Regions from separate parts of the Flexivirga sp. genome, predicted to be linked through region 1. Evidence: riboswitches for the same ligand, from Rfam matches in the RefSeq annotation. Region 1 holds a riboswitch; the other holds the start of a gene.
What was found. A riboswitch is a leader RNA that binds a small molecule or an ion and turns the genes downstream of it on or off. The one in region 1 is predicted to bind cobalamin.

Region 1 (4,928 bases):
CATCGTCGACGGTGAGGAACGCCTGAGGGGCCAGCACTTTGGCCACCTGCGGCGCAAAGATGGGTGACGACGCCACCACGTCGGCGGTCGGACCATCGGCGATGACGTCACCGTCGGCGAGCACGACCACCCGGTCGGCCGCCCCGGCCACGAACTCCACGTCGTGGGTGGCCACCAGCACGGCGTGCCCTTCACCCGCGAGCGTGTCGAGCTGCCGGGCGAGCAGTTCCTTGGCCCGGTAGTCCAACCCGCGGGTTGGCTCGTCCAGCAGCAGGACTCGCGGGCGAGCAGCCAGCTGGATCGCCAGCACGAGCGAAAGACGTTGTCCTTCGGACAGATCCCGCGGGTTCTGCCGGTCGTCGATGCCGGGCGCGATCCGGTCCAGAAGGGCGCGCGCGCCGGGACCCGCCGCGGCGCACTCCTCCCCGACCGTCTCCCAGTAGAGCAGGTCGGCGGCGGTCTGCGGCACCAACCCGATCGCGGCCGACTCGGCCGAGCTGCGCCGCCGGTTCCTCGACGCGGTCTCGACGCCGTCGACCAGCACCGAACCCGCGGTGCGTGGCCCGCTGCCCTGCAATGCCCACAGCAGCGACGACTTCCCCGAGCCGTTGCGCCCCATCAGCGCGGTGACCGTGCCGGCGGCCAACCGCAGCCCGATCTCGCGTACCGCCACGCGGTCGCCATACCGGACGGTCACCCCGTCGGCCCGCAACAGCACCTCACCGGGCGAACGCGTACGCTGCGGCGGCGACCCGAGCCGCTCGCGCAACGGCCGCGCGGCTCGCCGGGCGTCACGCACCGACAACGGCAGCGGCGACCACGAGCACAGCCGGCCGAGTTGCACCACCGGTGGCGCTACCGGCGCGTCGATCATCATCGTCGCTGGGTCACCGCCGCGGACGATGCCGTCACCCGGCAGGGTGATCACCGAATCGGCATACTGCACAGCGCGTTCCAGCCGGTGCTCGGCCATCACGACGGTCGTGCCGAGGTCGTGCACCAGCCGGGTGATCGCGGCGAGCACCTCCTCGGCGGATCCGGGGTCGAGTGCCGATGTCGACTCGTCCAGCACCAACACCTTCGGCGCGGTCACCAGTGCCGCCCCGATCGCGACGCGTTGCTGCTGGCCGCCGGACAGCGTGGCCAGCGATCGGCGACGCAGCGCGGCAATGCCGAGCAGGTCGAGGGTCTCCTCGACGCGCTTGCGCATCGTGGCCGGTGCAACACCCAATTGCTCCATGCCGTAGGCGAGTTCGTCCTCAACGGTGTCCGCCACGAATCCGGCGAGCGGGTCCTGGCCGACCCGGCCGACGACGTCGGCCATCTCACGGGGCGGGTGGTCCCTGGTGTCCATCCCGGAGACGACGACCCGACCCGACAGCCGGCCTCCGGTGAAGTGCGGCACCAGCCCGTTGACGGCACCGAGCAGGGTCGACTTCCCGACGCCGGTGCGCCCGACGACCAGGGCGAGTTCGCCCTCGTCGATCTGCAGGTCGACGTGCGCCAGTGCGGCAGCCGTGCCGCCGGCCGGTCCCGGGTCGCCGGCGGGCGCACCCTCGTAACGCACCGACACGTCGTGCAGCTCGATCATGCCGCCACCTCCTCCGTCGCATCCTGTATGACGCTGGGCGGCGACACGACGGCGGCCAGCAGGCCGATGACGGCAGCGACCAGCGGCAGCAGATCGACGATCGGCCACTGCGCAGGGGTCGTGGAGGTGTTGAGGTGTGCCGGCGTGATCTGTGCCGCCAGGATCATCAACGCCCCGGCGGCCAGACCACTGGCGGCCACGGCGCAACCAACCACCCCGAACGGATCCACGCGGTAGCGGGTGACCGCGCGCTCACGCGAGGAGCAGAGCAGCCCCAGTGCGGCGAGCGCCACCCCGAGCACGAACGCCGGCCACCGGAAGAGTGTCGGTGCGCGGTCGTCCAGGACACCGAAGATGCCGATGCAGACGGCGATCAGGCCGGCCAGTGTCAGCACGCCGAGGATCCGGCGGGTCCGCTTCGGCGTCGAGCCGCGACGCCCGTAGCCTCGCGAATCCATCGCTGCCGCGAGCAGCAGTGAGCGGTCCAGCGCATCGGCCAGCACCGGGACGATGACTCGGCGCACGACGTGCCACTTGCCACCGTCGGCGTCGGCCCGCAGCCGCTGCGCTCGGCGCACCCGTCGGATGCTGTCCGCCAGCTGCGGGAAGACCGAGACGGCGACGACCACCACCGTGCCGATGTCGTAGAGGCTGATGGGTACCACCTTGAGCAGTCGCTTCGGGTTCGCCAGTGAGTTGGCTGCGCCGATGCAGATGATCATCGCGGCGAGCCGCAGGCCGTCATACAAGCCGTCGAGCAGGTCGGACAGGTGCACCGGGCCGAGCAGTGAGACACCGGCGGCCCACTGCGGCAAGGGGATTCGCGGCAGGTCCAGCACCACGGGCCCGGCGCCGGCCGCGCCGAGCAAGCACCGGAAGGCGACCCGCACGACGACGACGAAGAGTCCGAGCAGCAGGTAGAGCCGCAGCGATCGCGACCACGGCGCATTGCCGCGGCGCAGGACGACCACGAAGCAGGAGACCCCGATCAGCAGCAGCAACAACAGCGGGTTGGTGGTGAACGAAGCCGCCACCGCCAGTCCGATCGCCCACAACCACCAGGCGACCGGATGGACCGGTGCGGGCAGCCGTGTCGCCCTGGTGGGATGTCTCGGATCCACTGTCAGTTGCGCCGGCGGAGGAACGCTACTGCGCTGCCGCCGATGGCCAGCGCCGCGAGGACGCCACCACCCACGACGGTGGTCGCATTGATGGTGGACGACTTCTCCGCGTCCTTGATCTTCTTGTCGCTGTTGACGATCGGCGCACCGGCGGCATTGGTGGGCCCCCCGCTGGAGGTGCCCGTGACGCCCGCTCCGGTCGAGGACGTCGCCGAACTCTTGCGGTGCGCGGACGTCGAGGCGCCGGCCGACCGGGACGCTGCCGTCTTCTTGTTCTTCGCGGTATGCGTGCCGGCCGCGGTCGACGACCCGGACGTCGAGCCGGTGGTGGACTGCGGTTGCGACCCACCGCGGTGCTTCGGTGCGGTGCTGTGCGGGGGCGGTGGCGCGGTGGTGGTCGTATGGCGCGGCGCCGGCGGCGCCGTGGTGGTGTGCGCGGGCGGCGGCTTCGGCGCCGCGGGCCGGCTCGGGGTGTACCGGGGCGGGTAGTTGGTGCCGCCCTCGCTGAACGCCCAGCCCTCGAAACCGCCGGGGATGACATGGCTGCTGGAGGCGCCTTCGCCGCTGGAGGTCCAGGACCCGCCATTGGGCGCCTGGGTGTACCACCAGTGCGCATTCGGCGGAGGCGTGCGCCCGCACGACTCGTGGTAACCACCGGGCAGCGTGGCCGATGCCGACGGCTGCCCGTAGATGCGGCAGATGAAGGCCAGTCCGTACTGCCGGGTCCCCTCCACCGGGATCCCGGCGGCCTGCAACGCCTGCAGACCGGTGGCGCCGCTGCCGACCGGCGAGCACCGGACCGCGATCCCGCCGCCGAGGCCACGGAAGTCGACCACGACGGTCACCCCGGAACTGGTCTTGCACACGCCGTTGTAGCCGGCGGCCTGCGCCGGCGCGGCCGATCCGGCATACGCGAAGGTGGTCGCCGAGGCGGCGAGCGCGAGGGCTGCGACGGAGCGCACCGTGCGGCTGGGCATGCGCGTGAGTCCTTTCGTGTCGGGACTTCTTGCGCGCGACACGATCTCGCCCGCGACTGCAGTCCTCGACAGTCGATCCGGTGACGGGTGGGAGCAGGTATTCCGACTCGCGACCGGTCGGCCGCTCACGGCTGCGGGACAGCGCCGGAATCGCACCGGCTTCCCCTGCTCGCACCTGGGTGCCCGACACGGGCACCCGATCCGGAAACGGTAGCACCGCCGCAGCCTGCTCCCGCACCACCGCAGCTTGTGCACGGCGCCGGAATGCCGCAGAGTCTCGCGAGTGACCTCCCCCCGCGCCCTCGATGCCGCAGCCGCCGTCGACGCCGTGGTCGAGTCGGCCGCGCGGTCCGACCGCGTCGTCATCGGGTTGACCGGGCCGCCCGCGGCCGGGAAATCCACCGCCGCCGAGTTGGTCGCCGCCGGCTGCCGGGCGCGCGGGCTGCGCACGGTCGTGGTGCCGATGGACGGCTTCCACCTGGCGCAGGCGGTGCTGGACGCGCGCGGCTGGGCACCGGTCAAGGGTGCGCCGCACACCTTCGACGGCGCCGGCTATGTCGCGCTGCTCGACCGGATCCGCCGGGAGCGGGACGACACCGTCTGGGCGCCGGCGTTCGACCGTGCGCGGGAGGAGCCGGTCGCCGGCTCCATCGCGGTCTCCCCCGGGACACGGGTCGTGCTCACCGAGGGCAACTACCTGCTGCTGGACCGGCCGCCGTGGAGTGCGGTGCCCGGGCTGCTGGATGCGGTCTGGTATGTCGACGTCCCCGACCCGCTGCGCCGCGACCGGCTGATCCAGCGGCACCGCCGTTTCGGGCGCAGTCCCGCGGAGGCTGCCGAGCGTGCGCTCGGCTCCGACGAGCGCAACGCCGAACTGGTCCGGGCGACCAAGGCCCGCGCGGACGGCATACTCCTGCTGCCGTGAACGCGGGTGGCCGGTGCCGGCCGGGCTGCCGCATGTGACCGATCGCACCTCTCGCCATACAGGTTGGCGGGCGCGCGCAGGCAACCTGGCGGGCCGTCGCACGTCTTCCCGGTGTGAGGAGGAACGTGCGAACCGACGGATGGCGGCCGGTCCCCGGCCCGTCGCGGTGCGTCTTTCCCTCCTGCGTCAGCCAGTGGTTAAGGTCTGGGCGAGGGGTTGCGGTGTCATGACACTCAGCACACCCGCCGTGTATGCCGGAAGGCCGAGTCGCTGGGGAGGTCGGATCCATGAGCATGGACCGGCTCCCGCCCACG
Region 2 (4,928 bases), on a different contig from region 1:
CGATGCGGCCGCCGGCACTGCGCTCGATGCTGCGCGCGACGGCCACCATCCGCAGCACCGGGGGGCTGGCCTTGAAGGTGCGCTGCAGACCGTGTTCGGCGCCGCCGTGCAGCAGCAGGGCGATCGCCTCCGGGCGGTGCCTGCCGTCCGGCAGCGTGAGGAACGGGTGTGCCTCCGGTCGCACCTGCGCGTGCGCCGGACCGACCTCGAAGCGGGGCCTCATGCGGTCACGCTCACAGCTGCGACCGGTGGAAGTTGTCGTAGGACCGGCTCGCGGTCGGGCCCCGCTGGCCTTGGTAGTGAGAGCCGTATTTCGCGCTGCCATAGAGGCTTTCGGCCGGACTACTGAGCTGGAAGAAGCACAGCTGGCCGATCTTCATGCCCGGCCACAGCTTGATCGGCAGGGTCGCGACATTGGACAACTCCAGGGTCACGTGGCCGGAGAACCCCGGGTCCACGAAGCCGGCGGTCGCGTGGGTGAGCAGGCCCAGCCGGCCCAGGCTCGACTTGCCCTCCACCCGTGCGGCGACGTCGTCCGGCAGCGTCACCTGCTCGTAGGTCGAGCCCAGCACGAACTCCCCCGGGTGCAGCACGAACGGCTCGCCCGCGTCGGTCTCGATCAGCCGGGTCAGTTCGTCCTGCTCGGCGGCCGGATCGATGAACGGATACTTGTGATTGTCGAACAGCCGGAAGAAGCGATCCAGTCGGAAGTCGATGCTCGAAGGCTGGATCATCGTCTCGTCATACGGGTCGAGACGCACGCGTCCGGCGTCGATCTGGGCGCGAATGTCGCGGTCGGAGAGCAGCACGGGGGTCACGCTACCCGGCGGGCCCGTGCGCCGGTGGCGCCGCGCGTGGGTTAGACTCCTGCCGGTCCGAAATCGCCCCCGCGGCAGCGTGTCAGGGGAGCGGCTTTCGCGGCACGCGAGTGTAGTTCAATGGTAGAACATCAGCTTCCCAAGCTGAATACGCGAGTTCGATTCTCGTCACTCGCTCTTCACTGCGTTTCTTGTGCTCGACTCCTCACCGCCCTCCTGCGGCTCGGGCTCGCTCGCCCCGCGCCGCAGCCGCGCCGACCGTTGTCTCGCGGACCGTCCACTTGCCCTTCCGTCGCCAACGCTGGTCGCTCACCACCTCGCCGGTTCCACTTCGCACCGCCCGCCTGTGGCTCGGGCTCGCGCCGTTCTGCCGATTTGACACCGGCAAAACTACATGCGTGCAACTACAGCATGTTGGGTCTTGGCAAAGTCGCCACCACTAGATAGTGTGTCTCACGCAGTTGGTTCGCGCACGGACACCGACCGCCACGGCGGTCGTCGATCGTGCCCGAGGAAAGAGGGAAGCCGGTGAGATTCCGGCACTGCCCCCGCAGCGGTGAGTGAGGACGAACGTCGTCATCAGCACTGGGCCGACCAGCCCGGGAAGCGACGACCAGTAGGTGTGCGTCTGGCACGGAGTCACGAGTCCGAAGACCTGCCACTGCCCCGTTCACGTTCGTGGACGGGTCCGACCGCAGCCCGCGCGGGAAGGGCTGACGAACGAGCGGTGGCATGCCCCATCTGCGTGCGCTGCCCGCTCGCCGTCCCTCCTCGCCGGACGACCAGCGAGGACAGACGGGAGACACCGCACGTGGCCATACACGTCACCAAACGCGACGGTTCGCGCGAGCCGTATGACGCAGACCGCATCAACCGGGCGATCGAGAGGGCGGCCGACGGCCTGCCGAACGCCATGTCGATGACCATGCAGATCGCCTCGGAGCTGGCGATCACCCTCTTCGACGGCATCACCACCGAGCAACTCGACGAAGCCGCCATCTCGGTCGCGGTGCAGAACGTCAAGGACGACCCCGACTTCGACGTCATCGCCTCCCGTCTGCTGCTCAAGACGATCTACAAGAAGGTGCTGGGCGACTTCGAGACCCAGTCCGAGCTTGCGTTGCTGCACCAGGCGCGCTTCCCCGGCTACGTCCGCGAGTCGGTCGAGGACGGGCTCTTCGATCCCCGGCTGGCGTCGGCGTTCAACCTGGAGCAGCTCGCGGCCGCGCTCGACCACCACCTGGACGACGGACTGCGCTACATCGGCATCGTCACCCTCAAGAACCGTTACATGGCAACGGATTCCAGTCGTCGACCGCTCGAGGTCCCGGCATACTTCTGGATGCGTGTCGCGATGGGTATGTCGGTGGGCGAGAAGGACCCGACCCAGGCCGCGATCGGCTTCTACCGCAAGATGGCGTCGCTGGACTACCTGGCGGCCGGCTCGACGCTGGTCAACGCCGGCACCGTCACCCCGCAACTGTCCAACTGCTTCGTGATGCAGATGGACGACGACATCGAGCACATCGCCAAGTCGATGCGCGACGTCATGTGGCTGACCAAGGGCACCGGCGGCATCGGCCTCTCGGTCTCCAAACTGCGCTCGGAAGGCAGTCCGATCCGCAGCAACAACACCTCGTCCACCGGGCCGATCCCCTTCATGCACACCATCGACTCGATCCTGCGGGCCGTCTCCCGCGGCGGGAAGAAGTTCGGGGCGCTGTGCTTCTACATGGAGAACTGGCACCTGGACTTCCCGCAATTCATCGATCTGCGGCAGAACGCCGGCGACCCCTACCGACGCACCCGGACCGCCAACACCGCGGTCTGGCTGTCCGACGAGTTCATGAAGCGCGTCGTCGCCGATGACGACTGGTATCTCTTCGACCCGCTGGAGACCCCGGACCTGGTGGAGCTGGTCGGCGACGACTTCTCCCGCCGCTACCAGGAGTATGCCGCTCTGGCCGAGGCCGGGAAGCTGCGCTCCTTCAAGAAGATCCGCGCCCGCGCGCAGTGGAGGTCGATCCTGGTCTCGCTGCAGACGACCTCGCACCCGTGGCTGACATGGAAAGACACCGTCAACCAGCGCGCGCTCAACGACAACACCGGCACGATCCACCTGTCGAACCTGTGCACCGAGATCACGCTGCCGCAGGACCGCGACAACGTGTCGGTGTGCAACCTGGCCTCGATCAACCTCTCGCGACACCTGAATGCGGACGGCGAATGGGACTGGGACCGACTCGCCGAGTCCGCCCGTCTCGCCGTGCGTCAGCTGGACAACCTGATCGACATCACGCGCTCCTCGGTGCCCGAGTCGGAGCACTCCAATGACCGGAACCGCGCGATCGGCCTGGGAATCATGGGCTTCACCGACGTGGTGGAGAAGTTGGGCCTGTCCTACGCCTCGGAGGAGGCGGCCGACCTGATCGACCGGCTGACCGAGTTCATCAGCTGGCACGCCATCGACGCATCGTGTGATCTGGCGGTCGAGCGCGGCGCCTACCCCAACTTCCCGGGATCCGGCTGGTCCCGCGGTCTGGTGCCGATCGACACCCTGGAGACGCTCGAGAAGCGTCGTGGCGTCGAGGTCGACGTGCCGCGGACCGCACGCCTGGACTGGGACGCGTTGCGTGCCCGCGTCCGCGACGGCGTCCGCAACGCCACGCTCATGGCCATCGCACCGACGGCGTCGATCGGCCTGGTCGCCGGCACCACTCCCGGCCTGGATCCGCAGTTCTCCCAGCTCTTCTCGCGCACCACGTCCTCCGGCAAGTTCCTGGAGGTAAACCGCAACCTGGTGGCCGCGCTGCAGGAACGCGGCCTGTGGGACCAGGTGCGGGACGAGCTGCTGCGCTCCCGCGGTGACCTGTCCGTCGTACCCGGCGTGCCGGAGGACCTGCTGGAGGTCTTCCAGACTTCCTTCCAGCTGCCGGCCACGGCATACCTGCAGGTCGCCTCCCGGGCGCAGAAGTGGATCGATCAGGCGATCAGCCGCAACATCTACCTGGAGTCGCGGGACATCGGTGGCATGAGCGACCTGTATGTCGACGCGTGGCGCAAGGGTGTCAAGACGACCTACTACCTGCACATGAAACCGCGCCACCGCGCGGAGCAGTCGACCGTCAAGGTCAACAAGGCCGTCGAAAGCGGCCGGGCCGGAAGCGGATTCGGCTTTGCGCGCAAGGCAGCGACGCACCCGCCCGAGCAGGCAGAAACCCCGAAGACCGCGCCGGTCGCCGAATTCGAAGAGGGCTTCACCTGCCCCACCGACCCCCAGGAACTTCTCGAATGCGAGGCATGCCAATGACATCCACCACTCCCGACACCCAGACGTCCATCCTCGGCACCGGCATCCAGGACGGCCTGTTGCTCAAGCCGATCCGCTACCAGTGGGCATACGACCTGTACAACCAGGCCGTCGCCAACACGTGGTTCCCGCACGAGATCCAGCTCGGGGAGGACCTCGGCGACTTCGAGCGGATGACGGACGAGGAGCGGCATGCCGTCACCTTCCTGATGAGCTACTTCAACCCCAACGAGCTGCTGGTCAACAAGGCGCTGGCGTTCGGCGTCTACCCGTATGTCGGCGCGCCCGAGGCACACCTCTACCTGGCCAAGCAGATGTGGGAGGAGGCCAACCACTGCATGGCGTTCGAATACGTGCTGGAGACCTTCCCCATCGACCGTGACGAGGCGTATGCCGCCCACGTCGACATACCGTCGATGGCCGCCAAGGAGGAGTTCGAGGTCCGCTACATCCAGCGGATGGCGGAACAGACGCTGGACATCACCACGACCGAGGGCAAGCGCGACTTCGTGCGCAACCTCGTCGCGTACAACGTTGTGCTGGAAGGCATCTGGTTCTACAGCGGCTTCATGGTGGCGCTGAGCTTCCGGCAGCGGAACCTGCTGCGCAACTTCGGCTCGCTGATCGACTGGATCGTGCGCGACGAGTCGCTGCACCTGAAGTTCGGGATCAACCTCATCCTCACTGTGCTCGAGGAGAACCCCGACCTGCAGACTCAGGAGTTCGCCGACGAGATCCAGCAGATGATCTTCGACGCGGTCGAGATGGAGGAGCAGTACAACCGCGACCTGCTGCCGCGC

Region 2: linked by a shared signal. The riboswitch ahead of ACTHL4_RS04270 (ribonucleoside-diphosphate reductase subunit alpha) and the one ahead of ACTHL4_RS15640 (hypothetical protein) in region 1 are both predicted to bind cobalamin.

The regions. Positions count from the first base shown of each region.
Region 1 is NZ_JBQCGS010000095.1:23,635-28,562, forward strand. Features, by position in the region: gene ACTHL4_RS15630 (ABC transporter ATP-binding protein) at 1-1,591, opposite strand, end outside; gene ACTHL4_RS15635 (CbiQ family ECF transporter T component) at 1,588-2,712, opposite strand; gene ACTHL4_RS15640 (hypothetical protein) at 2,715-3,689, opposite strand; cobalamin riboswitch at 3,765-3,898, opposite strand; gene ACTHL4_RS15645 (nucleoside/nucleotide kinase family protein) at 3,973-4,614, shown strand.
Region 2 is NZ_JBQCGS010000024.1:33,685-38,612, reverse strand. Features, by position in the region: gene ACTHL4_RS04285 (alpha/beta hydrolase family protein) at 1-223, opposite strand, end outside; gene dcd (dCTP deaminase) at 234-809, opposite strand; tRNA gene ACTHL4_RS04275 (tRNA-Gly) at 925-995, shown strand; cobalamin riboswitch at 1,294-1,495, shown strand; gene ACTHL4_RS04270 (ribonucleoside-diphosphate reductase subunit alpha) at 1,630-4,128, shown strand; gene ACTHL4_RS04265 (ribonucleotide-diphosphate reductase subunit beta) at 4,119-4,928, shown strand, end outside.